Regions from separate parts of the Mesorhizobium sp. WSM4989 genome, predicted to be linked through region 2. Evidence: predicted binding sites of a transcription regulator. Region 2 holds the regulator's gene; each other region holds the start of a gene.
The links. Region 2 encodes PhoB, which activates phosphate uptake and scavenging genes when phosphate is short. Its sites were predicted from a motif close to TGTCATNNANCTGTCAT; they were not measured.
Positions count from the first base shown of each region.

Region 1: P9217_RS10970 (PhoX family phosphatase) is a predicted target of PhoB. The motif match lies at 3,360-3,376, and genes of this name have one in related genera.
Region 3: P9217_RS26290 (YdcH family protein) is a predicted target of PhoB. The motif match lies at 5,038-5,054, and genes of this name have one in related genera.
Region 4: P9217_RS00350 (RNA degradosome polyphosphate kinase) is a predicted target of PhoB. The motif match lies at 2,724-2,740, and genes of this name have one in related genera.

Region 1 is NZ_JARTVN010000001.1:2,276,396-2,284,351, reverse strand. Features, by position in the region: gene P9217_RS10990 (SulP family inorganic anion transporter) at 1-1,589, opposite strand, end outside; gene P9217_RS10985 (helix-turn-helix transcriptional regulator) at 1,670-1,939, opposite strand; gene P9217_RS10980 (phosphatase PAP2 family protein) at 2,034-2,735, opposite strand; gene P9217_RS10975 (hypothetical protein) at 2,752-3,090, opposite strand; gene P9217_RS10970 (PhoX family phosphatase) at 3,440-5,434, shown strand; gene P9217_RS10965 (GNAT family N-acetyltransferase) at 5,497-6,177, opposite strand; gene P9217_RS10960 (MarR family transcriptional regulator) at 6,174-6,680, opposite strand; gene P9217_RS10955 (phosphatidylglycerol lysyltransferase domain-containing protein) at 6,916-7,953, shown strand.
Region 2 is NZ_JARTVN010000003.1:181,332-189,287, reverse strand. Features, by position in the region: gene pstS (phosphate ABC transporter substrate-binding protein PstS) at 1-903, shown strand, start outside; gene pstC (phosphate ABC transporter permease subunit PstC) at 953-1,939, shown strand; gene pstA (phosphate ABC transporter permease PstA) at 1,943-2,794, shown strand; gene pstB (phosphate ABC transporter ATP-binding protein PstB) at 2,791-3,594, shown strand; gene phoU (phosphate signaling complex protein PhoU) at 3,615-4,319, shown strand; gene phoB (phosphate regulon transcriptional regulator PhoB) at 4,339-5,028, shown strand; gene P9217_RS25685 (ROK family transcriptional regulator) at 5,345-6,580, opposite strand; gene xylF (D-xylose ABC transporter substrate-binding protein) at 6,927-7,956, shown strand, end outside.
Region 3 is NZ_JARTVN010000003.1:284,765-292,720, forward strand. Features, by position in the region: gene P9217_RS26275 (response regulator) at 89-2,419, shown strand; gene P9217_RS26280 (lytic transglycosylase domain-containing protein) at 2,421-3,281, opposite strand; gene ispG (flavodoxin-dependent (E)-4-hydroxy-3-methylbut-2-enyl-diphosphate synthase) at 3,285-4,535, opposite strand; gene P9217_RS26290 (YdcH family protein) at 4,789-4,968, opposite strand; gene P9217_RS26295 (DUF465 domain-containing protein) at 5,204-5,407, shown strand; gene P9217_RS26300 (IclR family transcriptional regulator) at 5,432-6,232, opposite strand; gene P9217_RS26305 (transporter substrate-binding domain-containing protein) at 6,395-7,225, shown strand; gene P9217_RS26310 (amino acid ABC transporter permease) at 7,349-7,956, shown strand, end outside.
Region 4 is NZ_JARTVN010000001.1:71,618-79,573, reverse strand. Features, by position in the region: gene P9217_RS00370 (amino acid ABC transporter permease) at 1-191, shown strand, start outside; gene P9217_RS00365 (amino acid ABC transporter ATP-binding protein) at 207-1,010, shown strand; gene P9217_RS00360 (FAD-dependent monooxygenase) at 1,159-2,388, opposite strand; gene P9217_RS00355 (zinc-finger domain-containing protein) at 2,415-2,660, opposite strand; gene P9217_RS00350 (RNA degradosome polyphosphate kinase) at 2,900-5,095, shown strand; gene ppx (exopolyphosphatase) at 5,092-6,627, shown strand; gene P9217_RS00340 (DoxX family protein) at 6,632-7,054, opposite strand; gene P9217_RS00335 (DoxX family protein) at 7,183-7,605, opposite strand; gene fumC (class II fumarate hydratase) at 7,898-7,956, opposite strand, start outside.

The DNA.
Region 1 (7,956 bases), on a different contig from region 2:
CCCGCGATGATGAAGCGCACGCCGGCGCGTCCGGCCTTGTGCGCGGCGCCCTCGAGGACGTTTGCCGCCGTCGAGTCGAGGAACGGCACCGCCGAGCAATCGAGGATGAAATTCTTGCGCTGGTCTGCGATGCGGTCGAGCACGGCGCCGACGGTCGAGGCGGCACCGAAGAAGAAGGCCCCGGAGATTCGATAGATGACGGTATCGGCGTCGGCCGCCTGGCTTGAATCATAAGTGGCGGCGCGATCGGCGACGTCCTCCGGCACCAGCGGCAGATCGGCCTCGACGGCGATGGACTTGGCCATGCGATCGATGAACAGGATCGACCCGAGCGCGAAGCCGACGACGATGCCTTCCGTCAGATCGCGGAAGATGACGATCAGGAACGTCGCCATCAGCACCAGCGCGTCGCCACGCGAGGCTCTGAGCAGCGTGAGGAAAGCCTGCTTCTCGAACATGTTCCAGCACACGACGGCGAGTACGCCGGCCAATGCGGCGAGCGGGATGTAGCTGGCCAAGGGCGCCGCCGCCAGCATCAGGACAAGCAGGATCGCCGAATGCAGCATGCCGGAGACGGGGCCATGCGCGCCGGCCCTCACGTTGGTGGCCGTGCGAGCGATCGTGCCGGTGGCACATATGCCGCCGAACAAGGCTGACGCGATGTTCGCGAAGCCTTGCGCCACCAGTTCGCAATTGGAGCGGTGCCGCCTTCCGCTCATGCCGTCTGCGACCACGGCCGAGAGCAGCGACTCGATCGCTCCGAGCAGCGCGAAGGCGATCGCGTCCGGCAGCACGTGGATCATCCTCTCCAAGCTGACCGGCGGCAGGGCTGGCCATTGCAGGTTCCGCGGGATGCCGCCATACCTCGTGCCGATCGTTTCCGCAGGCAGGGCGAACAGCGCCACGACCAGCGAGGCGACGCCGATGGCGATCAGCATCGCGGGCCATCTCGGCTGCCAGCGCCGCAAAAAGACAATGGTTAGGACAGTCAGCATCGCCACGAAGGTCGCGGCCGGACTGATCGTGCCGATCGCCTCGCCGATCACGGTCAGCTTCGGCACCAGCGGCCCGGGCTCCTTGCCGCCGAGTTTCAGCCCGAGCAGTTCGACGATCTGCCCGGAGAAGATGATGACCGCGATCCCGGCGGTAAAGCCGACGGTCACGGGATAGGGAATGAACTTGATGTAGGTGCCAAGCCTGAGGTAGCCGATGGCGAGCAGGAAGACGCCCGCCATCATCGTTGCGAGCAGCAGCCCGTCGACGCCGACGCGCGCCACCGTCGCCGCTACCAGCACGATGAAGGCGCCGGCCGGACCGCCGACCTGGAAGCGGCTGCCGCCAAGCGCGGAGATGATGAAGCCGCCAACGATCGAGGTGTAGAGGCCTCGCTCCGGCGTCACGCCGGACGCGATGGCGATCGCCATGCACAACGGCAGCGCCACGATGGCCACCGTCAACCCCGCGACGGCGTCAGCCCTGAAATGCGCCAGCGTGTAGCCTTCGCGCAGCACCGTGACCAGCTTGGGCGTGAACAGCTCGGCAAAGGACGGCCGCGCCTGGGGGTGGATTGACCGCCGGACCTGATCCATGGACTGCCTTCCGCTCCGTAAGGGCGGCGGGATCGTCGGCAGGGCTGTCGGCGGTCGCCGTCGCGACTTTCTTGTGCGGCTCAGCCTTGGGAGTTCTGCGGCGTGGCAGGCTTGAGACGCACGCCCCTGCCGCCGCGCTCGCTGGCCTGGTTCTCGCCGATCAGCTCCACCCCGGCCTCGTCGAGTGCCTGGATGACCTTCATCAGCGTATCGACCACGCCTCTGACGACACCTTCACTCGCTTCCATGCGTTGGATGGTCGGAAGCGAAACCCCGGCGCGCTCGGCGAGCGTTTTCTGGTCGATACCGGCCAACGCCCTCGCGGCGCGCATCTGCGCGGCAGTGATCATCGGCCAGAACCCCTGTCTGAGTCTGCAGTATCAATGGATAATCCAAAGATCATGATGTTTCAAGCATCATAACAAACAGTTGAAACATGAGTACTCATTCGCTGTCCGCCACCACTTTGCGCCGCTGCAGCAGGCGCGCTGCAAGCCAGCACAACATGGCCCAGGCAAAGCCGGCGCACCAGCCGGCAAGCACGTCGGACGGCCAATGCACGCCGAGATAGACGCGGCTGGTTCCGACCAGCACCGTGGTGAGCACGGCGAGGCCGAGCACGAAGATCTTCGTCCTGCGGTTCGGTAGGAAACGCGCGGCGAGCGAGCCCAGCGTGAGATAGGTCACCGCCGACAGCATCGCATGGCCGCTCGGAAAGGAGAGCGAGGTCTCGTTGACGAGATGCGAGACGAGATCTGGGCGGGGCCGGTCGACCTCGAACTTGAGCAGGCTGGACGCCGCCTGACCGCCCGCCACCGAAACGAACACGAACAGTGCGGTCGCCGGTCGGCGCATCAGCAGAAAATAGACGATCACCGCAGTCGTGATCAGCACCAGCACGCTGGTGCTGCCGAGCGCGGTGATATCGCGCACCGCGCCTTGCAGCCAAAGCGGACCGATCGGACTGTCCGGCTGCCCGGCATGGCGGAAGGCGAGCAGGATTTCCGTGTCCAACGCATGCGGAGTCGTGGCGCGCGCCACGCCCATGAGTTCCACCAGGCCCCATAGCCCGCAGGCGATGGCCAGCCCGGCCGCAAGCACCGGGAATTCTATTCTGTTGAGCAGCGCCTTGGCGGTCGATTTCATGCCGGGCCTGCTCCAATTACAGCCGCTGCATATAGGGTCCGAGGGTGATCAGCGCGACGGCCGCGATCGCCAGCACGACGCCTGTCGCTTGGAAAGTGTTGAGGCGCTCTCCAAAGAAGACCAGCGCCACGACATTGACTGAGACCAGCTGGATCACTGCCGACAGGCTGAACGACACCGACATGCCGAATTCGCGGATCAGCCTGAGCATGATCAGATTGCCGGCGGAATAGAGCGCCAGCGTCAGCACGATCTTGCCGAGACTCGGCGCCAATCCCCATTGTTTGGCCGCCATCGCGGCCAGGAGGAAAATCACAGTCGAAACGCCAAGCTGCGCCAGTCCCCAGAGACTCACGTTCATCCCTCCCGAAGCGGCCTTCGCCGCGCCGCTCGCCGCTTTTGTTTCCGAAGCGCGCGAAGCCGTCAAGCTGATGGCGTCGGGCAAGCTACGCTGCGACGGGATCGAAGGCGGAATCTCGCAAGGCAAGCCCCGCAGCCATGGTTGGCGTCCTTGCGCCGAGCGCGCTCGGGAGTCTGCTCGCCGTGTGTTGTGGGCCTCGTGTGGCGCCAATGCGTGGGCGAACAGTCATCAGCCGGCAAATTGGCATTGCTCAATGGGTCTGATGTCACGAAAATGTGATCGGGCGCCTATAGGGATCGACCGGTTACACGTTCCAGCCACCTCAAGAGCCAGAGGACAGCCCATGACCCAACCTGAGATTCGCTTCCGTACCAGCCAGCTCGAGGAGAATGACGGCCCGCCCGTCAATCCTACCGACAACCGCACGATGGGCGAGATCATCGCCGCGCGCTTCTCGCGCCGCGACTTCCTCAGGGGTTCGCTGGCTGTCTCGGCCATCGCCGCCACCGTGAGCCCGCTGGCGCTCGTCGCGGCAGACGAGGCGCGCGCCGCCGAGGTCTCGGCCTTCAAATTCGACGAGCTCGAGGCCGGCATCGACGACAAGCACCACGTCGCGCCGGGCTACGATGCCGACGTGCTCTTGCGCTGGGGCGACCCGCTCTTTACCGATTCGCCGGAATTCGACCCGGCAAAACAAACGGCCGGAGCCCAGGCAAGACAGTTCGGCTACAACAACGACTATATCGGTTATATCCCGATCGAGGGCTCGGCCGAGCATGGCCTGCTGGTCGTCAACCACGAATACACCAACCCGCATCTGATGTTCCCCGGCATCGTCAAGATCGTCGACAAGGACGGCAAGAAGGCCGCCGAGGTGGCGCCGCTCAGCAAGGAGCAGGTCGATGTCGAAATGGCGGCGCACGGCGGCAGCATCGTCGAGATCCGCAAGCAGGGCGGCAAATGGCAGGCGGTGCGTGACGGCAAGCTCAACCGCCGCATCATGTCCACCACCGAAATGGCGCTGTCCGGTCCGGTAGCCGGCCATGATCGCGTCAAGACCAATGCCGACCCGTCTGGCACCAAGGTCTTCGGCACCCTCAACAACTGTGCCGGCGGCGTCACGCCCTGGGGCACCTATGTGATGGCCGAGGAGAACATCCACGGCTATTTCTCGGGCGAGTTGCCGGAAGGCCACAAGGAGGCCGCCAACTACAAGCGCCTCGGCATTCCGGAGGGCGCCTATGAATGGGGCGCGCATTACGATCGCTTCAACCTCGCGAAGGAACCGAACGAGCCCAACCGCTTCGGCTGGGTCGTCGAGGTCGACGTCAACGACCCGAATTCGGTGCCGAGGAAGCGAACCGCCATGGGTCGCTTCAAGCATGAGGGCGCCGAATCGATCGTCACCAAGGATGGCCGCGTCGCCTTCTATCTCGGCGACGACGAACGCTTCGACTATGTCTACAAATTCGTCACCAAAGGTACGTTCAATCCGAACGACCGCGCCGCCAACATGAACCTGCTCGACGAGGGCACGCTGCATGTTGCCAAATTCGCCGAGGACGGCTCGGTCGAATGGATGCCGATCGTGTTCGGCGAAGGTCCGCTGACGGCGGAAAACGGTTTCGCCAGCCAGGCCGACGTTCTGATCGAGACCCGTCGCGCCGCCGACCTGCTCGGCGCCACCAAGATGGATCGGCCGGAAGACATTCAGCCCAATGCCGGCAACGGCAAGGTCTATGTCATGCTGACCAACAATTCCAAGCGCAAGGCCGACCAGGTCGACGCCGCCAATCCGCGCGCGGCGAACGCCTTCGGCCACATCATCGAGATCGTCGAGGACGGCGGCGACTTCGCCGCCACCAAGGGCAAGTGGGAAGTGCTGCTGAAGTGCGGCGATCCTTCGGTGGCCGACGTCGGCGCCACCTTCTCGACTGCCACCACCGCCAATGGCTGGTTCGGCATGCCGGACAATTGTGCCGTCGACTCGGCCGGCCGCCTGTGGGTCGCGACCGACGGCCAGGGCCCGAAGGCCACCGGCCGTACCGACGGCCTGTGGGCGGTCGACACCGAGGGCGCGGCGCGGGCGACCTCAAAGCTGTTCTTCCGCGTGCCGATCGGCGCCGAGATGTGCGGCCCGCTATTCGCGCCGGACGACCAGACCGCCTTCGTCGCCGTCCAGCATCCGGGCGACGGCGGCGAGGACTGGGAAGCTTTTGGCCGCCCCTCCTATTACGAGGATCCATCGACCCGCTGGCCGGACTTCAAGCCGGACATGCCGGTGCGTCCGGCGGTCGTTGCCATCACCAAGCAGGGCGGCGGCAAGATCGCGGTCTGATTGGCGACTCGCTTAAGCAGGGGAAGGGTTGCGGTGATCCGCGACCCTTCCTCATCTTGCGATTACTCCACGCCTCGGACCACGGCCATGTTCAGGGCGGTTCTCAACCGGAAGCCGATGGCCTCGTAGAGGCCGATGGCCGGAGCATTGCTGTCATAGGCGTGCAGGTATGGAACCTCGCCCCGCGCCATGATCCGGTTCGCCACGAACAGCGACAGCAGCCTGGCAAGGCCGCCGCCGCGGAAATCCGGATGCGTGCACACGCCGCTGAGCTCGGAGTAGCCGGGCTGCTTCATGCGCTCGCCGGCCATCGCCGCGAGCCTGCCGTCGATCTTCACGCCCCAGAACTCGCCGAGGCTCAAGGCTTCGAGCGTGAACGGGCCGGGCTTGGTGAGCGATGCCAGAGCGAGCATCTCGGCCGCATCGTCCGGCGTCAGTCGCTGCACGCGCTCGTCGGAGGCGGCCTCAAGCGGCTGCCCGGCAACCATCTGCACCAGGGACGCGGTCGAAACCGCGGCAAGTTCCGAAGGCAGGGCGATCGGGTCCGTCTGAACCAGGATGGCGCTTTCAAGCGGCGGGAGCAGCTTGCCCAGAGATTGCAGGCTTTCCGCATCGTCCGCGGCTGTGGCGGCGAAGGGAACGATCGAAGGCCGGTACCGCCTGGCGAGGGTATCGCCTTCCGCAAAGGCCTGGTGGCGCGTCGCCAACGCGCTCCAGATCGGACGGTCGAGAACATGTTTCATTGTGCGACGGCCTTGGGCGCGACTGCCTTGGCCTTGTCCGCCCGGCGGTCGAGCGGGGTCGCGGCCAATCGATCCTCGATGGCGGCGAGCTGGCCAAGCAGCGGCCCGGAGAGGTCCGCGCACAATTCCGCGACCGCGCCCTCGATGCGCGGCCAGACGTCGTGCTTCGCGGCATCGACCAGCCGCTGGCCGTCCGCGGAGAGGGAAACGATCCGGCGCCGCTGGTCGTCATCCGATTGTGCTACCTCGACCAGGCCGAGCTCGGTGAGCAGCGACACGGCCCGCGTCACGCCCGGCTGCGCGATGCCGAGCGACTGCGCCAGTTCGCCGACCGGCAGCGGCCCCAGCCTGTCGAGCGCGGCGAGCAGCGGATACTGACTCGACTGGATCCGCACATCCAGGCGATCGAGCACGCGCTGCGTGTCGGCCTGCAACTGCTCGCCAATGCGCTTCAGCCTGCTGCCGAGGCAGAGAAAGCCGAGGGACCTCAGAACATCTTCCATCGTCGAACTGCCGGAACAAAACGGATAACATGATATATAACATTGCATGGAAATTGGGAATATGGTTTCACGATGCAGCCGGAGCGCCGGCTTTGGCCGGTAGACATTCCCTCTTCATCCGCCGCCGATAGCATCCTATATGGCGCTGGCGCGACATGACCGATCCGTCGCGCCAAGGCGACTGATTCGAGGCCCGTGGGCTCCGGGTCCTTCTTCATCGGCATGCGGACGCTTGATGCCATCCCTGCGCATCCATATCGACAGGTTTCTTGACGGCGCGGCGCCCAAGGTGCCCCGGCGCGAGCTGTCGCATCTCGAGCGCCTGGCGCTGGTGCGGCGCCATGGCGACTTCTCGCTCGCCTATTCGACCGCCGTGCAGCAAAAGCTGTCCTACTTCAGCGAAGGCGATGGCTACATCGCATTCGGCACCAAGATGAAGCACCATTTCGCGCTTGGCGATCCGGTCGTCGATCCGCCGGACCGGCCGGGCTACATCAAGCGCTTCGTAGAGGCCGCCGGCGGCCCCTGGTTCGTTCAGATAAGCGCCGCCACGGCAAAGGTGCTGGCCGGGCTCGGCTATCAGATCAATCGGCTTGGCGTCGACACAAGGTTGCAGCTGCCGGCGCATGATTTCTCCGGCAAGCGCAACGAGACCGTGCGCTATTCGGAGCGCTGGCTGGCAAAGAAGGGCTTCACCTTCGCCGAGGACAGGGCCAACATGCTGCTCGACGAGGTTTCGCGGCTGTCCGAGAATTGGCGCGGCGAGCGCATCGTCAAACGTTGGGAGATGGGCTTCCTGAACCGCCCTTTCGCCGACCATCTCGGCGCCGACATGCGCCGCTTCGTCCTTCACGGCCCGCAGGGTGAGCTCGTCGCCATCCTCGATTTCGATCCGCTGTTCAGCAATGGCGAGGTCATCGGCTATACCACCGCCTTCAAGCGCAAGCAGGTCGACGCCACGCCGCATGCCGAGATCGGCCTGACCAAATTCGCCGTCGATCGCTTTCGCGAGGAGGGCGTTTCGGTGGTCACGCTTGGCCTGTCGCCGCTGCTCGACGTCGAGCCGAGCGGCTTTGCCGAATCGAGCTTCTGGCGCAGCACCTTCCGGCGCGCCTACGAGTCGCCCTGGGTCAACCGCTCGCGCTTCAACCTGCAGGGCCAGGCCGCCTTCAAGCGCCGCTTCCACGGGCTGGAGGAGCCGACCTACATTGCCTTCCGCAAGGGAACGCTGATGGAGATGCTTGGACTGCTGCGGCTGATCAAGGCGATTTGAAGC
Region 2 (7,956 bases):
ACCGGCATCGGTCTCAACTATCAGTCGATCGGCTCCGGTGGCGGCATCAAGCAGATCAAGGCCAAGACCGTGACCTTCGGCGCCTCGGACGCGCCGCTCAAGGGCGAGGATCTCAAGTCGACCGGGCTCGCGCAGTTCCCGATGGTGATGGGCGGCATCGTTCCGGTCGTCAACCTCGAAGGTGTCAAGCCGGGCGAACTGGTGCTCGACGGCCCGACGCTGGCCGACATCTTCGTCGGCAAGATCACCAACTGGAATGACGAGGCGATCAAGAAGCTCAACCCCGACGTCAAGCTGCCCGACCAGGCGATCGCGGTCGTCCACCGTTCGGACGGCTCGGGCACCACGTTTAACTTCAGCTACTATCTGGCCGAAGTCAGCGCCGACTGGAAGTCGAAGGTCGGCGTCAATACCGCGCTCGAGTGGCCGGTGGGCATCGGCGCCAAGGGCAACGAAGGCGTCGCCAACAACGTAGCGCAGACCGGTGGCGCGATCGGCTATGTCGAGTATGCCTATGCCAAACAGAACAAGCTCACCTATACCGACCTGATCAATAAGGACGGCAAGAAGGTAGAGCCGACCGCTGCCGCGTTCTCGGCCGCTGCGGCCAATGCCGACTGGAGCTCCAAGCCTGGCTACGGCGTCATCCTGGCCAACCAGGCTGGTGCTGAAAGCTGGCCGATGACCTCCGCGACCTGGATCCTCGTCTACCAGAAGCCCGACGATGCGGCGGCCACCACCGAAGCGCTCAAGTTCTTCGCCTGGTCCTACGCCAGGGGCGACGACATGGCCGCCGAGCTGGACTATGTTCCGATGCCCGACGCGGTCGTGAAGAGCGTCGAGGAAATGTGGAGCAAGGACATCGTCGACAGCAACGGCAAGCCGCTCTACTCCGGCATGTAAGGAGGGCGCCTCGGGCGCCCTCCTGTCTCTTTCGAAATGCGAGGGGCAAATGACAGCCGTTTCCGAAGCCGTGACATCGTCCGCCATACGGACCAGGGAAGCGACGGTGCGCCGCTTCGCCCTGACCGACACGATCTTCCGAACGGTCACGCGCCTCTCCGCCATACTCGTGCTGGTTCTTCTGGGCGGCGTCGCGGTCTCGCTGATCGCCGGCTCGTGGGAGGCGCTATCGAAGTTCGGCTTCTCCTTCCTGACGACTGAATCCTGGAATCCGGTCACCGAGAATTTCGGCGCGCTTGCGCCCATCTACGGCACCGTCGTCACCTCGGCCATCGCCATCCTCATTGCCGTGCCGATCGGCATCGGCATCGCCGTCTTCCTGACCGAGCTCTGCCCGCGCCCGCTCAGGCGCCCGATCGGCATCGCGGTCGAGCTGCTCGCCGGCATTCCCTCGATCATCTACGGCATCTGGGGCCTGTTCGTCTTCGCGCCATTCCTGCAGACGACGGTACAGCCGTTCATCATCAATCTTTTCCACGGCATACCGGGTCTCGCCAGCCTGTTTGCCGGTCCGCCCTACGGCATCGGCCTGCTGACGTCTTCACTGATCCTCGCCATCATGGTGCTGCCCTTCATCACCTCGATCACCAAGGACGTGTTCGACACGGTGCCAGCGGTGCTGAAGGAATCGGCCTACGGCATCGGCTGCACGACCTGGGAAGTGACCCGGCGCGTGGTCATCCCCTATACTCGGGTCGGCATCATGGGCGGCGTCATGCTCGGTCTTGGCCGCGCGCTCGGCGAGACGATGGCCGTCACCTTCGTCATCGGCAATGCGCACCGCATCAGCGCCTCGCTTTTTGCGCCCGGCACGACGATCTCGGCGACCATCGCCAACGAATTCACCGAAGCCGACGGCGAGCTTTACACGTCCTCACTGGTGGCGCTCGGACTGATCCTGTTCATCATCACCTTCATCATCCTCGCGCTCGCACGCTACATGCTGTTGCGCATCGATAGCCGCACGGGAGCCTGACCGATGTCGACAGCCGCATCGCTCCACCGAAGCCGGAAGCGCAAGAACGCCGTGATGATGGCGCTCTGCACCATAGCGGCGGGCATCGGCCTCGTCTGGCTGGCGCTGATCCTCGGCGCCCTTCTCTATAAGGGGCTCTCGGGTGTCTCGCTTTCGGTGTTCACGGAAATGACGCCGCCGCCCGGCGACGCCGGCGGCCTGCTCAACGCCATTTACGGCAGCATCGTGATGACCGTGATCGGCATCGTCGTCGGCACGCCGATCGGCGTGCTCGCCGGAACCTATATGGCCGAGTACGGGCGCTTCTCGCGCCTCTCGACAGTGGTGCGCTTCATCAACGACATCCTGTTGTCGGCGCCGTCGATCATCGTCGGCCTGTTCGTCTACGAGCTGATGGTGCGGCCGATGGGTCATTTCTCGGCGATCGCCGGCGCGGTGGCGCTGTCGATCCTGGTGATCCCCGTGGTAGTGCGCACCACCGAGGACATGCTGAACCTTGTGCCCAACGCGCTGCGCGAGGCCGGCACCGCCATCGGCGCGCCGCGCTGGGTGGTGATCCGCTCGGTCGCCTATCGCGCCGCACTGTCCGGCATCGTCACCGGCATATTGCTGGCGATCGCCCGCATTTCGGGCGAGACGGCGCCGCTGCTCTTCACAGCGCTCAACAACCAGTTCTGGTCGAGCAATCTCAACGCGCCGATGGCCAGCCTGCCGGTGACCATCTTCCAGTTTGCGCTGAGCCCTTATGAGGAATGGCAGCAACTGGCCTGGACGGGCGCACTCATAATCACCCTGACGGTTCTCGGGCTGAGCATCTTCGCCCGCAGCCTTACCGGACGCAGAGAGGACAGATGAAACCGATGTTGTCCACCGACCTGAACGTAGCCGAGACGACCGCCGAGAAGGCCAAGATCGAAGTCAAGAACCTCAACTTCTACTATGGCCAGTCGAAGGCGCTGAAGGACATCAACCTGTCGCTGCCCGAGCGCAGCGTCACCGCCTTCATCGGACCTTCGGGCTGCGGAAAGTCGACGCTGCTGCGCGTGCTCAACCGCATCTACGAGCTCTACCCGAAGCAGAGCGCCGAAGGCCAGGTGCTGCTCGACGGCAAGAACATCCTCGACCGCTCGCAGGACCTCAACCTGCTCAGGACCAAGATCGGCATGGTGTTCCAGAAGCCGACGCCGTTCCCGATGTCGATCTACGAGAACATCGCCTTCGGCGTTAGGCTGTATGAGAAGATCAGCAAGGCCGAGATGGACAATCGCGTCGAGCAGGCGCTGAAGCGCGCCGCGCTGTGGAACGAGGTCAAGGACAAGCTCAACGCCAGCGGCCAGAGCCTTTCGGGCGGCCAGCAGCAGCGGCTCTGCATCGCCCGCACCGTGGCGGTGAAGCCGGAGGTCATCCTGCTCGACGAGCCGGCATCGGCGCTCGATCCCCTGTCGACCGCCAAGATCGAGGAGCTGATCGACGAGCTGCAGGCCGACTACACGATCGTGATCGTCACCCACAACATGCAGCAGGCGGCGCGCGTCTCGCGGCAAACGGCGTTCATGTATCTCGGCGAGCTGATCGAATTCGACCGGACCGAAAAGATTTTCACCTCGCCCCGCGAGAAGCGCACGCAGGACTACATCACCGGCCGCTTCGGCTGAGTTCATACGAGGACATAACCATGGCCCATACGGTCGCTTCCTTCGACGAGGATCTGAGGCAGATCAGCCAGCTCATCCGCGACATGGGCGATCTTGCCGGCTCGATGGTCGGCGCGTCGACCAAGGCTCTGCTGAATTCCGACAACGCGCTGGCGCAGCGCGTGGTCTCCGACGATGCCATCATGGACGCGCGCCAACGCGAGCTCGACGATCGCGCCATCACGCTGATTGCCAAACGCCAGCCGATGGCCGACGACCTGCGCAGCGTCGTTGGCGCCATCCGCATGGCCGGCGATCTCGAGCGCATCGGCGACCTTGCCAAGAACATCGCTAAGCGCGTCGGCTCGGTCGGCATCAGCGCCGCGCCGCGCGACCTTTCGCACTCCATCGATTCGATGGCGCAGCTGGTGCTGATCCAAGTGCAGGGCGTGATCGAGGAATACACCGCCGGCGACGCCACGGCGCTCGCCAAGCTCCGCAACGACGACGAGCGCATCGACGTCAAATACACCTCCGTCTTCCGCGAGCTCCTGACCTACATGATGGAGGATCCGCGCAACATCACGGCTTGCACGCATCTGTTGTTCTGCGCCAAGAATCTGGAGCGCATAGGCGACCACGTCACCAACATCGCCGAGAACGCCTACTATGTGCTGACCGGCACGCAATTGCCGGCGAATCGTCCTAAGCAGGACGAGACGGCGATGTCGGCGCCGGCGGCCTGACAGCGAAGGTGCCTGCTAAATGATCGCGCCACGCATCATGGTGGTGGAGGACGAGGAGCCGCTGGGGGTGCTGCTCCGCTACAACCTCGAATCCGAGGGCTATCAGGTCGAGGTGGTGACGCGCGGCGACGAGGCCGAGATCCGCCTGCAGGAGAATGTACCCGACCTTCTGGTGCTCGACTGGATGGTGCCGGCGGTGTCCGGCATCGAGCTTTGCCGGCGCCTCAGGATGCGGCCCGAGACCGAACGCCTGCCGATCATCATGCTGACCGCGCGCGGCGAGGAAAGCGACAGGGTGCGCGGCCTCTCGACCGGCGCCGACGACTATCTGGTCAAGCCGTTCTCGACGCCGGAATTCATGGCCAGGGTCAAGGCGCTGCTGCGCCGCGCCAAGCCGGAGGTGCTGTCCAGCGTGCTCAAGGTCGGCGACATCGTGCTCGATCGCGAATCGCATCGCGTCTACCGCAAGAAGAGCGAGATCCGGCTCGGCCCGACCGAGTTCAGGCTGCTGGAATTCATGATGCGGCATCCCGGCCGGGTGTTCTCGCGCAGCCAGCTGCTCGACAATGTATGGGGCGAGACGATCTATATCGACGAGCGCACCGTGGACGTGCATGTCGGACGCCTGCGCAAGGCGGTCAACAACGGCCGGATGCCGGACGTCATACGTACCATCCGTGGGGCGGGCTACGCGATCAGGGAAGATTAGATCCAGGGCACCGAAGGTCTGACGGGTTCTATCTGCGCTGGCGGGTTATCGAGACGCTGGTGCTTCGCCGTCCACGGGCGGAGCACGAAGCGTCGCGACGCGGCGCAGACCCGACGATCCACGCGACTTCCACGCGCCGCGGCGGTGCAGAAATTCTGCTCCGCTCATCCGACGATTGAGGTAATGGCATGGATTCCAGGGTCTCCGCGACGGAGCTTCGCTCCTGCTCCGCCCTGGAATGACGAAGCTGCGGGGCCTTCGCTAATCTCCGGCGTCTGCAGGACGCACAGAAGCCAACGATCGCTATCGAAGCTGCTCAGGCCACGTTCTTGCCCGCTCTTGCCTGCACGCCCGGGGCGAAAATCTCCTGGTCGACGAAGGTCAGCGCGCGCACGGCGCAGCCTTCGCGGATCAGCGGCAATTCGTTCGGCTCGGTATCGAAGGAGATCGAGTTTGAATGCTGGCCTCCGGCGGTCTGGCCGATCGCCTCGCGCAGCGCCGGCTCGATCAGGTCAAAGGCGGCGGCGCTGACGCCGACCATGGCGACCGGCGCCGGGTCGATCAGCGCGAACAGGCTGCCAAGGCCGAAGCCCAGCGCCTCCCCGGCCCGGCGATAGGCCTCGCGCTCCGGGCCATCCGTCTCGCGCGCCTTGGCGGCGAGCGCCCGCATGTCGGCGTCGCCGACATCGACCGGCTCGGCGTCCTCGCTCATCTTCATGGCGCTGCGCCAGATGGCGTAGTTGCCGGCATAGGCCTCGACGCAGCCGCGGCGTCCGCAACGGCAGAGCGCGCCGCCCGGACGATGGATCATGTGGCCGAACTCGCCGCCGGAAGAATGCGTGCCGGTGAACAGCTCGCCCTTCAGCACCAGGCCCATGCCGATGCCGTGCGAGAGCAGGATGGCGATGAAATTGTCGCGATAGCGGTCGGGATCGCGCCACTGCAGCGCCACCGCCATCATGTTGCAGTCGTTTTCCATGGTGGCCGGAATGCCGAATTCCTTTTCCAGGATGTCGGCGAAGGGAATGTCGGTCAGCGGCGTGATCGGCGACCATAGCATGGCGCGGGCATGGGAATCGGTGATGCCCTGGATGCCCATGGCGATGCGGGCGACGCTGCCGACGTCGAGGTCCGGATCGTCCAGCCGGCGCCGCACGATCGCCAAGCATTCGCCGATCAGCTCGTTGCGCGGCATGGTGAGCGTATCGAGGCGGCGCTGCTCCTCGGCGATGACCTGACCCGCATAATCAATAACGGCGACCGAGAGGAAATTGAGCGACAGCACCACCGTCACCACCGCCGCCGCCTCCGGCTTGAGCGCGAGGCCCACCTGTGGCCGGCCGCGCTTCAGAGACGCGGTCTCGCTCGGCTTGCTCTCGGCCAGGATGCCTTCCTGGATCAGGTCGGAAGAGATCGCCGAAATGGTCGAATGGCTGAGCCCGGTGGTCGCGGCGATTTCCGTGCGCGACGGTTGGCCGGCCCGGCGCACGGCCGAGAGCACCATGGCGCGGTTGCGCCGGCGCAGATCGTCGTGGCGGATTCCGACCGACATTTTTTCTCCTCCCAGTCAGCGCGGCCTCTCGATCATGCACAGGACTCGGCGACGCGCCAGATCGGTTCAGTCCCGCACGCCGGCACCCGAACCGTCCTGGTCTTACAAGTTTCGGTGGACCGGGCTGCGCCTCCTCCCGAACTGTTCCGCGATAGTGGCAGAAGCGGTCGGCACTGTCATTATTTATTGCGGGTCTCGAAAAAAGTACGTGACCACCTCAAAAACCGTCAGAATTGCAGTTGACAGCGCTTTAGCGTTGGATCAGTATTTTTTCGAGGCTCGAAAAAAAGCCTCATCGCCTTCGGGCCAGTCTGGGTCGCGCCGCGAGGGGCGCAGGGAGGATATCATGAAGAGATTCGCAGCCGCCATTCTGGCGGGCGTCGCCATGTCGTTGACGTTGGCGTCGGTCGCGCAGGCGAAGGACAAGGTGATCGGCGTTTCGTGGTCCAATTTCCAGGAAGAGCGCTGGAAGACCGACGAAGCGGCGATGAAGAAGGCGATCGAGGCCGCCGGCGACAAATATATATCCGCCGACGCACAGTCCAATCCAGGCAAGCAGCTGACCGACGTCGAAAGCCTGATCTCGCAGGGCGCGAATGCGTTGATAATCCTGGCGCAGGACGCCTCCGCCATCGGGCCGGCGGTGCAGAAGGCACTCGACGAAGGCATTCCGGTCGTCGGCTACGACCGCCTGATCGAGAACAAGGACGTGTTTTATCTGACCTTCGACAACAAGGAAGTCGGCCGCATGCAGGCCCGCGAGGTGTTCAAGGCTAAGCCCGAGGGGAATTACGTCTTCATCAAGGGCTCGGGCGCCGACCCGAACGCCGATTTCCTGTTCTCCGGCTCGATGGAAGTGCTGAAGGAAGCCATCGACAGCGGCAAGATCAAGAATGTCGGCGAGGCCTATACCGATGGCTGGCTTCCCGCCAATGCGCAGAAGAACATGGAGCAGTTCCTGACCGCCAACGACAACAAGGTCGACGCGGTGGTGGCGGCCAATGACGGCACCGCCGGCGGCGTCGTCGCGGCTCTGACGGCGCAAGGGCTGGCCGGCACCGTTCCGGTCTCGGGCCAGGACGGCGACCATGCCGCGCTCAACCGCATCGCGCTCGGCAGCCAGACGGTGTCGGTGTGGAAGGACGCGCGCGAGCTCGGCAAGCACGCCGCCGAGATCGCCTCGCAGCTCGCCGACGGCAAGAAGATGACCGACATCGCGGGCGCCAAGGACTTCACGACGCCTGGCGGCAACACCGTCAAGTCGCTGTTCCTGACCCCGGTCGCAATCACCAAGGATAATCTCAACCTCGTCATCGACGCGGGTTGGATCAAGAAGGATGAAGTCTGCGCGGGCGTTGCCGCCGGCAGCGTCGCGG
Region 3 (7,956 bases), 100 kb from region 2:
CAAGACAGGCAGCCGCACCAACGAAATCTTAATGTAAATCAAGCGTAATCCCGACCGTTAAAATTGTGCGTTTGGGTTGGGGTTACGCATGCCGGAGTATTCCTCCTTCATCCGGTCGATCCGGGTCCGCTATATTTCGGGATTGCTCGTCTTTGCCCTGGCCTCGGCGGCCGTCATGTTCGCGCTCAACCGCGTGAACTCATACCGCCACGAAGTCGATGCCTTGAGCGGCAATTTCGTCATCTTCTCGCGCGACCTGCGCAACGCCACCAATTTCGCCGAGACGACCGGAACCGTGTGGCGGGCTGAGACCCGCGATGGGCTGACCGCAGCCGCGCGCGGCCATTCCGAACGGCTGATGGGCGAGATCGAAATCCTGAACGCGCAGCTCGCGGCGATCAGGCCGCGGCTGTCGAAGAATACGCTCAATGCGCTCGAATCCGCTTCGGTGAACGACGATCTGTTCTGGTCGGCGCGCGACATGGTGCGCAATTTCAACCTGATGTCGGTGGCCCAGACAGTCGACGAATGGAGCTACCGCGAGATCCGCAACCAGAACGATCTTTTCGCCCAGCCGATGCTGGTTCGCGTGCGCACCGCGCTCGATGACGAGCGGCGCCTCGCCGATGCCGCCAGCGACCGGCTGCTCCTATGGGCGAGCGGTCTGCTGATCGCCGTCATCGCCATCGCCGCGGTTCTGATCTTCCGGCCGATGGAGAACGCGATCCGCCGCGCCTTCGCCGAAACCGCCGCATCGTTGTTCAAGGCCGAGGCGGCCGACCGGGCGAAATCGGAATTCCTCGCCAATATGAGCCATGAGATCCGCACGCCGATGAACGGCGTGCTCGGCATGGCCGAGCTTCTCGCCAAGACCGAGCTGACGCCGCGCCAGAAGACCTTCACCGACGTCATCGTCAAATCCGGCAACGCGCTGCTCACCATCATCAACGACATTCTCGATTTCTCGAAGATCAATGCCGGCCAGCTGACGCTCGACCCCGCCCCGTTCCGCCTGGCCGAAGCGGTCGAGGACGTGGCCACGCTGGTCTCGGCCCGCGTTGCCGAAAAGAACCTCGAGCTCATCGTGCGCGTCGACCCGCGCCTGCCTGGCTTCGTCGTCGGCGACGCCGGCCGTTTCCGCCAGATCGTTACCAACCTGCTCGGCAATGCGGTGAAGTTCACCGAGAAGGGGCATGTGCTGATCGATGTCGGCGGCGATGTGGTCGATGGGACCGTCCAGCTCAAGGTCCGCGTCGAGGACACCGGCATCGGAATCCCCGCCGAAAAGCTGCAGAGCGTGTTCGAGAAATTCGCCCAGGTCGACGGCTCGTCCACCCGTCGTCACGAAGGCACCGGGCTCGGCCTTGCCATCTCCGCCCGCCTCGTCGACCTGATGGGCGGCAAGATCGGCGTTGAAAGCGAGATCGGCCGCGGCTCGGTCTTCTGGTTCGCCGTACCGCTGCCGGCACACAAACAGCAGGCGCGCGACGAGATCGTGCCGGTCGACGTAACCGGCGCCCGCGTCCTGGTCATCGACGACAACCCGGTCAATCGCGAGATCCTGCTCGAGCAGCTGCGCAGCTGGAGCTTCGACTGCGCCGCGGCCGAAAGCGGCGCCGTCGGCCTCGCCTTTCTCGACCGCGCCTGCCAGCTCGGCGCTTCGGTGGACTGCATCATCCTTGACTACCAGATGCCCGGCATGAACGGCGCCGATGTCGCCAAGGCGATCGCCGCCGACAGCCGCCTGTCTTCCATTCCGGTCGTGCTGCTCACTTCGGTCGACCAGGTCGATTTCGGCCGACTGGTGATCGATTTCGGCATCGTCGCGCATCTCACCAAGCCGGCGCGTTCGGCGGTGCTGCTCGGCACCGTGATCTCCGCCATCCAGAAGGCGCGCACGCAAGGCGGCAAGGCGCATTTCCTGCGCGAGCCGGTCGTCGTCCAGTCAGCTCCGCCGCCCTTCACCGTCATCCGCGGTCCAGCCGTTCCGGTCCTCGCGCCCGAACCGGCGGCGGCGCCGGGCGGTCCGATCGATATCCTGATCGCCGAGGACAATGACGTGAACCAATTGGTCTTCGGCCAGATCCTCAACGGCCTCGGCCTCAGCTATCGCATTGCCGGCAACGGCCGCACCGCGGTCGAGATGTACCGCTCGCTGCGGCCCCGGCTGGTGCTGATGGACGTCTCCATGCCGGAGATGAACGGTTACGAGGCGACGCGCGCCATCCGCGCCATCGAAGGGCAGAACGGCAGCCATACGCCGATCATCGGCGTCACCGCGCATGCGCTGAAGGGCGACCGCGAAAGATGCATGGAGGCCGGCATGGACGACTACCTGCCGAAGCCGGTCTCCCCGGACCGCCTCGGCGCCAAGATCGGCACCTGGCTCAGCGAGACGGTGGCGGCGAAGACGGCTTGAGCTACCGGTTTCGCATAACCAGGCACGCCCCGCCGACGCTTTGCAGCTTATTGCAGATGCCGTTGGCCTCGGCGCGCGAGTCGGCACCGATCCTGACCGCATAGATGCCGCGCCGGCCGATCGGCGTGCGCACGCGGCTGACCACAGGATCATGGCTGCCAAGCAGGGAAGGGAATCGGCCGCGAACCCGCAACCACTGGCTGATTGCGGCGGAGCGGCGGAAATTGCCGGCCACCTGGACGCCCCACGGCTTGACGTTGATCGAGGCCATGGCGACGGTCCGCGACATGATCACCGGCAGCCTGCGGCAGGCGACCGCGAAGCTCATCTTCGGATCGAGCGGCCGGATAGTGCCGGCATAGGCGGTGTCCGAGAACTTGTCGACCGGCTCGCCCATGATGTCGAAGACATAGCTTTCGGTCTCCATCGGCAGGAAGCCGCCGGAGGACAGCCAGCGCGATACGCGGTTCTCGCCCGCATTGTAGGCGGCAGCCGCGAGGCCGAGATTGCCGTAGCCCGCCTTCATCTCGGCAAGATACTTGGCCGAGGCGGGGATCGCCTGCCCGATGTCGAAGGGATCGGCAAGCCCGCGCAGCTTGGCCGTGCCCGGCATGAACTGCGCGATGCCTTCGGCGCCCACGGGGCTCACCGCATTGGGATCGAAGCGGCTCTCCTTCCAGATCAGCCGGGCGAAGAAATCCTTGGGTAGGCCATTTTGCTCGGCCTGGGTCTCGATCAGGTCACAGACGCGATTGATCAGCCGTTTTGCGGCCGATCGCGACTGCGGCGGATCGGCGAATGCCTGACCGGCAGGGATCAGCGCGCAAATCAGGATCAGTGCCGTCCTGAGCAAGCGCTGCATGGCTCATTCCGCGGCGGCTTTGCCGTGTCCGTACCGCTGCTCGATATAGTCGGCGACCATCTTTTCGAAATCCTGCGCGATCGAGGGGCCACGCAGCGTCGCCGCCTTCTTGCCGTCGATGAACACCGGCGCCGTCGGCGTCTCGCCGGTTCCGGGCAAAGATATGCCGATGTCGGCGTGCTTGGATTCGCCGGGGCCGTTGACGATACAGCCCATCACCGCGACCTTGAGGTTCTCGACGCCCGGATATTTCTCGCGCCACACCGGCATGTTCTTGCGGATGTCGGCCTGGATGCTCTGAGCCAGCTCCTGGAAGACGGTGGAGGTCGTGCGGCCGCAGCCGGGGCAGGCCGCGACGATCGGCACGAACTGCCGGAAGCCCATCGTCTGCAAAAGTTCCTGCGACACCTGCACCTCGCGCGTGCGGTCGCCGTTCGGCTCCGGCGTCAGCGAGATGCGGATCGTGTCGCCGATGCCCTGCTGCAGAAGGATGCCCATGGCAGCCGAGGACGCGACGATGCCCTTGGTGCCCATGCCGGCCTCGGTCAGCCCGAGATGCAGCGCATGGTTGGAGCGGGTCGCAAGCTCGGAATAGACGGCGATCAGATCCTGGACGCCGCTGACCTTGGCCGACAGGATGATCTTGTCGCGGCCGAGCCCGATCTCTTCCGCCATCTCCGCCGACAGGATCGCCGACTGCACGATCGCCTCGCGGGTGACTTCCTGGGCGGTGAGCGGCGAGCCCCGGCCCTGGTTGTCATCCATCAGCCGGGTCAAGAGCTCCTGGTCGAGCGAGCCCCAGTTGACGCCGATGCGCACCGGCTTGTCGTATCTGACCGCCATCTCGACGATCGCGGCGAACTGGCGGTCCTTCTTTTCCTTGAAGCCGACATTGCCGGGGTTGATGCGGTATTTCGCCAGCGCCTCGGCGCAGGCCGGGTGATCGGCGAGCAGCTTGTGACCGATATAGTGGAAGTCGCCGACCAGCGGCACGTTGACGCCGAGCCGGGCCAGCCGATCACGGATGCGCGGCACGGCGGCCGCGCTCTCGTCGCGGTCGACGGTGATGCGCACGATCTCCGAGCCGGCGCGATGCAGCGCCGCCACCTGGGCAACGGTCTGATCGATGTCGGCGGTATCGGTGTTGGTCATCGACTGCACGACGACCGGCGCACCGCCGCCGACCATCACGCCGCCGACATCGACGCCGACCGATGCGCGGCGCGGGAAAGGAGAAGAAAAATATCCGGTCATGCCGGCCGCCTTCATCTGGAAGTTCCGGGCATGAGGTGGCGGAGCAAAGATGGCTTGTCAATGGCCGGTGACAGCCACGGTCCGCAAATCGGCTGCGCTTGGTTGGCGGCCGTGCGGTTCAGCAGCCCACATCGGGCTGCGGTTGCATTCCGGGAAGAGTCGGGAAATTCAGCGTAAACTCGTCAGACCGGCGGCATTCTTGCCACCGGTTGGGTTGCACCCGACGGGTGCGGTTATGTTGCCTAGAGGAGTTTCAGTGTGCCGTCGGTTTCGCCTTCAGCTTTTCAATCTCGTCCTTGATTGCCAGCTTGCGCCGCTTGAGAGTGGCGATCTCGAGGTCGTCTACCGAAGGATGATTCATCGCGTCGATAAGCTCGCGCTCGATGTCGCCGTGCTTCCGCTGCAGCTCATCAAGATGGGATGCAAGAGACATGATTGGTTCTCCCTTTCATGGATTCCTCGATTGCAGCCGTCTCAGGCACGTCCACCGCAGGTCGCAACTGTGACGGCACGATGACAGTTTGCCACCAACCAATCTCGATGTCGAATGCCGCGTGGTAGCATTCCACGACAATGTGAAATGTGATATCAGCGGCGCGCCGGTCACAAACCCCACCGGCCCCGCCCAAAGGCCCATCCCTGGGCGACGCATACGCAGACGGTAGATAATGTCCGAACAGGAACAGGCTGAGATACGCCTCGAATATTCCCGGCTCAAACAGGAACACGCCGATTTCGACGCCGCCATCAACGCGATGATCGCCATGGGTTGCGACCCGCTGCAGATCCAGCGCATGAAGAAGAAGAAGCTGATGCTGAAGGACCGGCTGATGGCGCTGGAAGACCGCATAATCCCCGACATCATCGCCTGACCGGCAGCTTCCTTCGCTCGACGGCTAGGGGATCGATAGCCGCGCGGCGCGGTCACGCAGTAGCGCGACCAGCTCGCCTGTCCGATCTTCCGACGTGTCGATCGGAACCACCAGGCACATCGTCGCCTCGATCTTCCCGGGCGCTGAAAAGACCGGCGCCGCCAAGCATTTGGTATAGGCGTCGACAAGGCCCGACGTCACGCAATAGCCGGTGACGCGGGCTTTTGCGATGTCGTCGATGAAGTCGTCGAGCTCGATCTTGCGGCCATCCGGCAGCACGAGGTCGTCCTGGGAGATCATCGCCTCGATCCGGCTGCGTTCCAGGCCGGCGAGCAGCAGCCGGCCCGACGCGGTCCAAGGCAGCGGGATCTGCAGGCCGGTGGCCGAGCTGATGCGGAACGGCCTGGTGCCCGGGCTCGAATGGACGATCGTGTAGCGGCCGCTCTGCAGCATGCACAGCTCCGAGGTCTCGCCGGTCTCGCGCGACAGCGTGTCGACCTCCTGCCGTCCGCGCCTGAGGAGGTCGTTGCCGCGCATATAGGCCATTCCGTAGAGGTAAAGCTTCTTGCCGAAATAGACGCGGTTGCCGTCGCCGGCCATCTCCAGGAGACCGGCACCGACCAGCTCGCGAACGAGCGTGTAAGTCGTCGAGCGGGGGGCGTTGAGCCCCTTGGCCAGCTCGCCGATGCCGATCGCGCGCTGCGTGGCATGCAGGAACTCCAGAATGTGCAGCGCGCGGTTGAGACCCTTCTCGCGAGAGTTCGCGGGCCTCTCCTCGTCCGAACCTGCGGCCTGCCACTCGGTCAGCGCTTCGCCATCTTGCATTGTCGATTCCCGGTGTTAGTATCTGTCTTGTACAGGATACATACGTCTCTTGTAAGAGACAATCGTATATCGATTGCTGACGCGTGTATTCATGGGGAACACACACCAAAGGAGGTCGCCGTGAACGACACATCCGGAAGACGTGATTTTCTGAAATTGGGAATGGCCGGACTTGCCACCGCCGGCGCGCTCACCGCGGTCAGCGCCGAGAAGGCCGCCGCGCAAGCCGCGTCCGATAGCGTGCTGCGGACCGCGCTCGATCGCGGCAAGCTGATCGTCGGCACCGGCAGCACCAACGCGCCGTGGCATTTCGAGAACGATGCCGGCGAGCTGGTCGGCATGGACATCACTATGGGGCGCATCCTCGCCAAGGGCCTTTTCGATGACCCGACCAAGGTCGAATTCGTCATGCAGGATCCGGCGCAGCGCATTCCGAACGTGACCACCAACAAGGTCGACATCACCATCCAGTTCATGACCATGACGGCGCAGCGCTCGCAACTGATCCACTTCTCGCGCCCCTACTATGTCGAAGGCGTCGCGCTGCTGACGCTGCCCGGCTCCGAGAACAAGACTTTCGACAAGCTGCTGGCGAACGGCTCGGCCACGCGCATCTCGATCCTGCAGAATGTCGATGCCGAAAACTCGGTGCACTTTGCCCTGCCGCAGGCGCAAGTGATGCAGATCGACACCCAGGCCAACGTGCTGCAGGCGCTGGAATCCAAGCGCGTCGACGCCGCCGCGGTCGACCTCTCCACCGTGCGCTGGCTCGCCTCGCGCAACCCGGACAAATATTTCGACGCCGGCAAGAGCTGGTATTCGATGCTTTACGGCGCGGCCATCAGGCAGGGCGACCTCGACTGGCTGACCTACGTCAACCAGACCTTCACCATCGCCATGTTCGGCCACGAGACGGCACTCTACGACGCTGCCTTCAAGGAATATTTCGGCCAGGAACCGCCGCCGCGCCATCCGGGCTTCCCGGTCATCTGACGAGGCCTGTCTGACTTTAGCCGGCGGAGGGCCGCAGCAAGCGCCCTTCCGCCTGTTCTCCTCGACACGGGCTCCTGCAGTGGCGAATTCTGGATCGTCACCACAGGCCATTGAGACGGACGCATGGGCTATACGCTCAATTTCAACCTGATCTGGCGCCATTTCGACAAGCTCTGGGGCGGACTGCTGCTCAGCCTCGAGCTTGCCGTGATCTCGATCGCCATCGGCATTGTCATCGGACTGGTACTGGCCGTCTGGTATGTCTCGGCCGGGCGTGTCGTGCGCGGCATTATCGCCTCTTACGTCGAATTCATCCGCAACGTGCCGCTGATCCTGCTGGTCTATCTGGTGTTCTACGGTCTGCCGACCGTCATCGACCTAGCCTACAGCGCGCAGACGTCCTTCGTCGCCACGCTTGCCGTCTACAGCGGCGCCTATCTGGTCGAAGTGTTCCGATCCGGCCTCGAAGCCGTGCCGCGCGGCCAAATCGATGCCGGCAAGGCGATCGGCCTTACGCCATGGCAGCGGCTGGTCCATGTGCGGCTGCCGACGATGATGCGCATCACCCTGCCGGCGCTTTCCAACACCTTCATCTCGCTGTTCAAGGACACGTCCGTCGCTTCCGTCATCTCCGTGCCCGAACTGACCTATGGCGCGCAGTGGATCAACTTCAACACCTTCCGCATCGTCGAGGTCTATCTGGTGGTGACGGCGATGTATCTGGTGACGGG
Region 4 (7,956 bases), on a different contig from region 2:
TGCTCATCATCTCGATGTTCGACCTGCTCGGCGTGGTGAAGCAGAATTTCTCCGATCCCAACTGGGCGACGCCGCAGACCCCGAAGTCCGGCTTGATCTTCGCCGCCTTCGTGTTCTGGCTGTTCTGCTTCGGCATGTCGCGCTATTCAATGTATACCGAGCGCCGGCTGGACACCGGCTACAAACGATAAAAAGGGGAATTGGCCATGGCCACCGAAAACGCCGTCAGCGCGGAAGACCTCAAGGTCGATGCCAAGAAGATGCACATCTCGACGACAGATGTCGCCATCGACATCGTCGGCATGCACAAATGGTATGGCGAGTTCCATGTGCTGAAGGACATCAACCTCAAGGTGATGCGCGGCGAGCGCATCGTCATCTGCGGTCCGTCCGGCTCCGGCAAGTCGACCATGATCCGCTGCATCAACCGCTTGGAAGAGCACCAGAAGGGCAAGATCATCGTCGACGGCAAGGAACTCACCAACGATCTGAAGAAGATCGACGAGGTGCGCCGCGAGGTCGGCATGGTGTTCCAGCACTTCAACCTGTTCCCGCATCTGACAATCCTGGAGAACTGCACGCTGGCGCCAATCTGGGTGCGCAAGACGCCAAAGAAGCAGGCCGAGGAAATCGCCATGCATTTCCTGAAGCGCGTCAAGATCCCGGAGCAGGCCAACAAATATCCTGGACAGCTCTCCGGCGGCCAGCAGCAGCGCGTGGCGATCGCCCGCTCGCTCTGCATGAACCCGCGCATCATGCTTTTCGACGAGCCGACCTCGGCGCTCGACCCGGAAATGATCAAGGAAGTGCTGGAGACGATGGTTGGCCTTGCCGAAGAAGGCATGACCATGCTGTGCGTCACCCACGAGATGGGCTTTGCCCGCAAGGTCGCCAACCGGGTGATCTTCATGGATCAGGGCCAGATCGTCGAGCAGAACACGCCGGCCGAGTTCTTCGATAATCCGCGCCATGAGCGGACGAAACTGTTCCTGTCGCAGATCCTGCACTGAGCTTCTGACGCCAATTCGAGAAGCCCGGCCGCCAACGGCCGGGCTTTTGAGCGACCGGTTGGTGAAGCGCGCTGCCGGTCTCGCCTTCCATAGTTGTCGAGGCGCGGTAGCATTGGCGGTCGTGCAGGACACCGCTGCAGCGAACGCCTCACCGCCTGTTCCGCTCCTCCCAGCCATAGAGCCAGTCCAAATCTCCCGCGAGCTTCTCCGCCGGGCGCGTCGCCAGCACCAGGTTGCGCGCGATCGCAACCGGGCCCCATGCGTGCCAGGCCATGCGGTTGAGTGCGCCGCGTCCGAGCACCTTCTCGATGCGCGGCCGCCTGAGATTTTCCCATGTGGTGAGGTTCTGCCGCGGATCGCCGGCAAAGTCGGCGATCAGATCGGCGAGCATCGCGGCATCCTCGATCGCCATCGCCGCGCCCTGCGCTGCGAACGGGGTCATGGCGTGCGCCGCGTCTCCGATCAGGGCTACGCCCTGCGGCATCGTCCAGCGCGTCTGCTCGACGGTGTGGATTGGAAACGCCGTCCATGGCCCGGCGAGCGCGGCGAGTCTCGCCAGCGCGGGCGCCGTGCTACGCATGGCGCTGGCAAGAATGGCGGGATCGGCATGGCCGGACCAGCCTTCGGCGATGCGCTCGCCCTTGGTGAAGGCGGCCAGGTTGAAGGCGCTGCCCTTGCTCACCGGATAGGCGACCATATGGAAGCCGGGATGCAGGAAGGCCGTGACGCAGTCGCCGGCGGCGATTGCTGCAAAAGCCTGGCCAGCGGCGCTTGTCGCTGCAACCGTTGCGCGCCAGGCCAGCTCGCCCGAGAAGCGGTTCTTCCCGAAGGCCGGCTCTCGACCCGCAAGCAGCCTGCGAACCGACGACCAGACGCCGTCGGCGCCGATCAGCAGGCCGCCGGCGGCCTCGATGCTGCCGCCATCCGTTTCGGCGGCGACGGCGATGTCTGGCGGGTGAACAGCGACGTCCGTTACCCGCGCGCCGGTGACGAGTTGGATTTCAGGATGCTCCGCCATCCGCGCCGTCAGCGCCGTCTGCAGGTCGGCGCGGTGTGCCACCAGATAGGGCGCGCCCCAGCGCTCTTCGCCGGCCTGGCCGAGCGGCACGCGCGCCAGTTCACGCAAGGTGGCAGCGTCCTTCAGCACCACCGCTTCCGGGCGGATCGCGTTCAACCGCAACCGGTCGAGCGCGCCGAGCCGGCTGAGCATACGGGTGGCGTTGGGGGAAAGCTGGATGCCGGCGCCCACCGCTTCGAGCTGGCTGGCCTGTTCCAGCACCGTGACGGCATGGCCGTGTTCGGCAAAGGCAAGAGCTGCCGTCAGTCCGGCGATTCCGGCCCCGGCGATGACGACCTGCCGGGACCGCGCCTCCTCCATGGTCTAGCGGTCACCCAGATCCGCGATCAGGCGGCCTGGTCGATATAGAGGCAGCCGGCAGGCTCGGTTTCGGTCGCCTTCAGCTTCGGCGAATAGCGGTAGAGCGTCGAGCAGTAAGGGCAGACCTTTTCATTGTCGTCGCCCATGTCGAGGAATACATGCGGGTGGTCGAAAGGCGGGTTGGCGCCGGTGCACATGAATTCCTTGACGCCGATATCGATCGCCGGATGGCCCGCGTCGTTCTGGAAATGGGGAATGGTACCGCCTGCCATCGTCGTCTCCTTCAGTTCGGCCCGTTTGCATCTGGATCATAACCGGCCGGTTTGCAAGATCGATGAAATGAAACTGTCGCAAAAGGCTGGCAGAGGATAAGTTGAGCCGGTTAAGCGCATGAGGCCGGAAACGAAGCGATTCCGTGACATCATGCGTCATAAAAGCGTGTTAGAGCGTGCATAGCGAGTCCGGCGGCGTATGGCGCTCAAAGAACGACGTTGTGGGCAAGAGCAGGACCATGAACGAACTGAAGCCGGTGCAGAGCGAGTTCATCACCGTCGAGGCGGCGAGCCCGGACGGCGGCAATCCAGATCGTTTCGTCAACCGCGAGTTTTCCTGGTTGCAGTTCAACCGCCGGGTGCTCGAGGAATCGCTGAACGAGCATCACCCGCTGCTCGAGCGCGTTCGCTTCCTGTCGATCTCGGCCGCAAATCTCGACGAGTTCTTCATGGTGCGCGTCGCCGGCCTCGCCGGTCAGGTGCGCGAGGGCATCGCGTTGAAGAGCCCGGACGGCCGCACGCCCGAGCAGCAGTTGGAGCAATTGCTGCGCGAGGTCGAGCGCCTGCAGGAAGACCAGCAGAAGAGCCTGTCGGCTCTGATGGAGCTGCTCAACAAGGAAGGCATCGAAAGCATCCCCCGCGATGGCCTGACCAAGGACGAGAAGGCGTGGCTGGAGGAGCATTTCCAGGATCAGGTTTTCCCGGTGCTGACGCCGCTGTCGATCGACCCGGCGCACCCGTTTCCGTTCATCCCCAATCTCGGTTTCTCGATGGCGCTGCAGCTGCGCCACCGCAAGAACGGCGAGGAGATGAGCGCGCTCTTGCGCTTGCCGGTGGCGCTGCGGCGTTTCATCCGTCTGCCCGACCGCAAGCATCATGTCCGCTTCATCCCGCTGGAGGAAGCGGTCGGCCTCTATATCGGCAAGCTCTTCCCTGGATATGAGGTCAAGGGCTCGGGCACGTTCCGCATCATCCGCGACAGCGATATCGAGGTGGAGGAGGAATCGGAAGACCTCGTTCGCCTGTTCGAGACGGCGCTGAAGCGCCGCCGCCGCGGCTCTGTCATCCGCATCGAATTCGACACGCTGATGCCGGCCGAGTTGCGCGACTTCGTCGCCGGCGAGCTCGGAGTGTCGTCGAGCCGCATCAGCGTGCTCACCGGGCCGCTGGCGCTCAACCAGATCTCCGAGATCGTCGCCATCCCGCGCGACGACCTCAAATTCACGCCCTATAACCCGCGCTTTCCCGAGCGCATCCGCGAGCATGGCGGCGACTGCCTGGCCGCCATCCGCGAGAAGGACATCATCGTCCACCACCCCTACGAATCCTTCGACGTCGTGGTGCAGTTCCTGCGCCAGGCGGCGGCCGATCCGGAAGTCGTCGCCATCAAGCAGACGCTCTACCGAACCTCGAACGACAGCCCGATCGTGCGGGCGTTGATCGACGCGGCGGAGGCCGGCAAGTCGGTGACGGCGCTCGTCGAGCTCAAGGCGCGCTTCGATGAAGAGGCCAATATCCGCTGGGCGCGCGACCTCGAGCGCGCCGGCGTCCAGGTCGTCTTCGGCTTCCTGGAGTTGAAGACCCACGCCAAGATGTCGCTGGTGGTCCGCCGCGAGGACGGTCGGCTGCGCAATTACGTGCATCTCGGCACCGGCAACTACCATCCGGTCACCGCCCGCATCTACACCGACCTGTCCTTCTTCACCACCGACCCGACGATCGCGCGCGATGTCGCGCAGATCTTCAACTTCATCACCGGCTACGCCGAGCCTGCCGAGGAGATGCGTCTTGCGGTGTCGCCGTTCACGCTGCGCGACCGCATCCTGAGGCACATCGCCGAGGAGATCGCCCATGCGCTCGAAGGCAGGCCGGCCCGTATCTGGATGAAGATGAACGCGCTCGTCGATCCGACCGTCATCGATGCTCTCTATAACGCCAGCCGCGCCGGCGTCGAGATCGATCTCGTCGTGCGCGGCATCTGCTGCCTGAGGCCGCAGGTGCCGGGTCTTTCCGAGAACATCAGGGTGAAGTCGATTGTCGGCCGCTTCCTCGAGCACAGCCGCATCTACTGCTTCGGCTACGGCCACGGTCTGCCGTCCGACGAAGCGATCGTCTACATCTCCTCGGCCGATATCATGCCGCGCAATCTCGACCGCCGCGTCGAGACCCTGGTGCCGATCACCAATCCGACTGTGCATGAACAGGTGCTTGGCCAGATCATGCTCGGCAACATCATGGACAATCAGCAAAGTTTCGACGTATTGGCTGATGGCACCTCCCGGCGCGCCGCGCTCGAGGAGGGCGAGGAGCCGTTCAACGCGCAGGAATATTTCATGACCAATCCGAGTCTTTCCGGACGGGGTGACGCGCTGAAATCGCATGCGCCAAGGCGCATTGCCCAGTTCAAGCGCCGCAAGAAGAACGCCGCCGCGTGATTTCAGTCTCGCAGGGCCGGCTCCAGGACCGGCGGCCGCTGTCGATCATCGACATCGGATCGAACTCGATCCGCCTCGTCGTCTATGAAGGGCTGGCGCGCTCGCCGACGATGCTGTTCAACGAAAAGATGCTGGCCGGCCTCGGCCGCGGCATCGTTTCGACGGGCAAGCTCGATCCCGAGGCGGTGACGCGATCGATGGAGGAGTTCCGCCGTTTTCGCGCGCTTTCGGATCAGGCCGGCGCCGAACACATCTATGTGCTGGCGACCGCGGCCGCGCGCGAGGCGGTCAACGGCCCGGACTTTATCCACCGCGCCGAGGATGTGCTGAAGACCGAGATCCGCGTGCTTTCCGGCCGCCAGGAAGCGCATTATTCGGCGCTTGGCATCATTTCCGGTTTCTATCCGGCCAACGGCATCGCCGGCGACCTTGGCGGCGGCAGCCTGGAACTCGTCGACATCAATGGCGAGGCGATCGGCGACGGTATCACGCTGCCGCTCGGCGGCCTGCGCCTGCAGGACATGGCGAAGAACTCTCTCGTCCAGGCGCAGAAGATCGCGCGCCAGGAACTGGCGCGGGCGAAGCTTTTGAAGGGCGGGCAGGGCAGGGTGTTCTACGCCGTCGGCGGAACCTGGCGAAACCTCGCCCGGCTCCATATGGAAATGACCAACTACCCGCTCGGCGTCATGCATCATTACGAGATCGCCGCCGACAGCGCCCTGAACTTCCTCAGGCAGGTGGCCAAGGGCGAGGTCGAAAAGGTCAAGGGCATCGAAGGTGTCTCCAAGAACCGCCGCTCGCTGCTGCCTTACGGTGCGGTCGTGCTGCAGGAAATCATGGCGGCAATGCAGCCCTCGAAGATCGTCGTCTCGGCGCAGGGCGTGCGCGAAGGCTTCCTCTATTCGCTGCTCGACGCCGCCGAGCAGAAGGCCGATCCGCTGATCTCCGCGGCGGAGGAACTGGCGCTGCTGCGCTCGCGCTCGGTCCATCACGCGCATGACCTCGTCGAATGGACGGACAAGGCTTTCAAGGCCTTCGGGATCGACGAGACGGTGGATGAGGCGCGCTACCGCCACGCCGCCTGCCTGCTTGCCGATATCGGCTGGCGGGCGCATCCCGAATATCGCGGCCGGCAGTCGCTCAACATCATCGCGCATGCGTCCTTTATCGGCGTCGACCATCCTGGCCGCGCCTATCTGGCCCTGACCAACGCCTATCGCCATGACGGCATCTTCAACGATGCGATCGCGCCCGAGATCAAGACCCTGGCGCCGCCGCGCATGCTCGAGCGCGCCCGTGCGCTGGCGGCGATGATGCGCGTCGTCTATCTGCTGACGGCGGCGATGCCCGGGGTCATGCCGCGGCTGAAATGGGAAAGCCGCGGCAACGGTGCGCTTGCGCTGGTGCTGCCGGCGTCGCTTGCCGACCTCTATGGCGAACGACCTGCCGGGCGGCTGGCGCAGCTGGCGCGCATCACCAACCGCCGGCTGGTGCTGGCGGTCGAGGGCGGGCCGAGCATTTCCGTCAAGTGACGGATCAGGTGATCTCGGCACCGACGCCAAAAGGGCGGCCGTCGGCCGACCATGCGCCGGCGCCGGCCATGGCGAGCGCCAGGAAGCCCCCGGCAATGGCAATGTCCTTCATCAGCATCTGATGGTGCATGAAGGTGAGGGTCGCATCCTCGCCGCCCTGGCCGAAATGGCCGATGAAGCCGGCGACGATAGTGAAGGCGGCAAGCAGCAGCGCCGCGATCCGCGTCTGAAAACCGACAAGGATCAAAAGTCCGGCGATCAGCTCGAACAGGCCGGTGCCCCAGGCCGCCAGGGTCGGTAGCGGCAGGCCGAGGCCGGTGAAGTAATCGATCGTGCCGGATAAGTTGGTCAGCACCTGGAAGCCCGAGGGCACGAACAGCGCGGCAAGCAGGAGCCGCGAGGCGAGAAGCAACGCGTTGCGGTTCATGGCCCACCTCCCTTGCCGGTATCCGGGAATGCACCGGCTCTCGGTGCAGTGTACGCCTGCAATCGAAAAACGAAAAAGCGGCGCGAAAAATTCCGCGCCGCCAATTTCAACTTGGGAGGGGAAGGAGATCAGCCGCGCTTGGCGTCGATCGAATAGGCGCCGGCGCCGGAGGAGGCGAGCAGGATGAAGCCGCCGGTGATGGCGAGGTTCTTTAGAAACTGGATCATCTGCATCTGGTCGGCCCAGCCGGTGTGAGCAACCAGGCCGGTAGCGATCGTGAAGATGGCGAGCAACCAGGCGGCGATCCGCGTCTGGAACCCGACGAGAATGGCAAGGCCGCCGAGCAGCTCGATGAGGCCGACCACGACGGCCGTCACGGTCGGAAGCGGCAGGCCGAGGGCGCCGAAATAGCCGGCGGTGCCGGAAATGGCGGTAAGCTTGCCGAAGCCGGAAAGCAGGAAGATGACGGCGAGCAGGATACGGCCGAGCAGGATGGTGGTGGCACTGTTGGACGCGATGCTGGTACCGGCGGCGGAAGTGTTGATGGACATTGGCGAGTCTCCGAATCGTGTTGAATGCCCAGTCAGATAGACGACGAAGACTGTTCACCAAAGCCGCCGATGCGGCGACACATTGTTCACAGGCAGTATGTTTCGGTGACCGTCGGACGCGCGCGAAAATCGTGTCGGCGGATTGGGATTAACGAGTAAATTGTGCCCCCGCAAAATAGCCAAGCCATCGGTTGGGGTTGCAGTCGCAGACCTCGGGGACTAGCCGAAACGCCCGATCGGGTCGTCTTCGCCCTGGTACGACGACCCCTTTGGCCTGTCCGCGCCGCGAGAACTACCCCGGATGCGTCATGTCCTCGGGCCGCACCAGCCGGTCGTAGTCGGCCTCGCTGA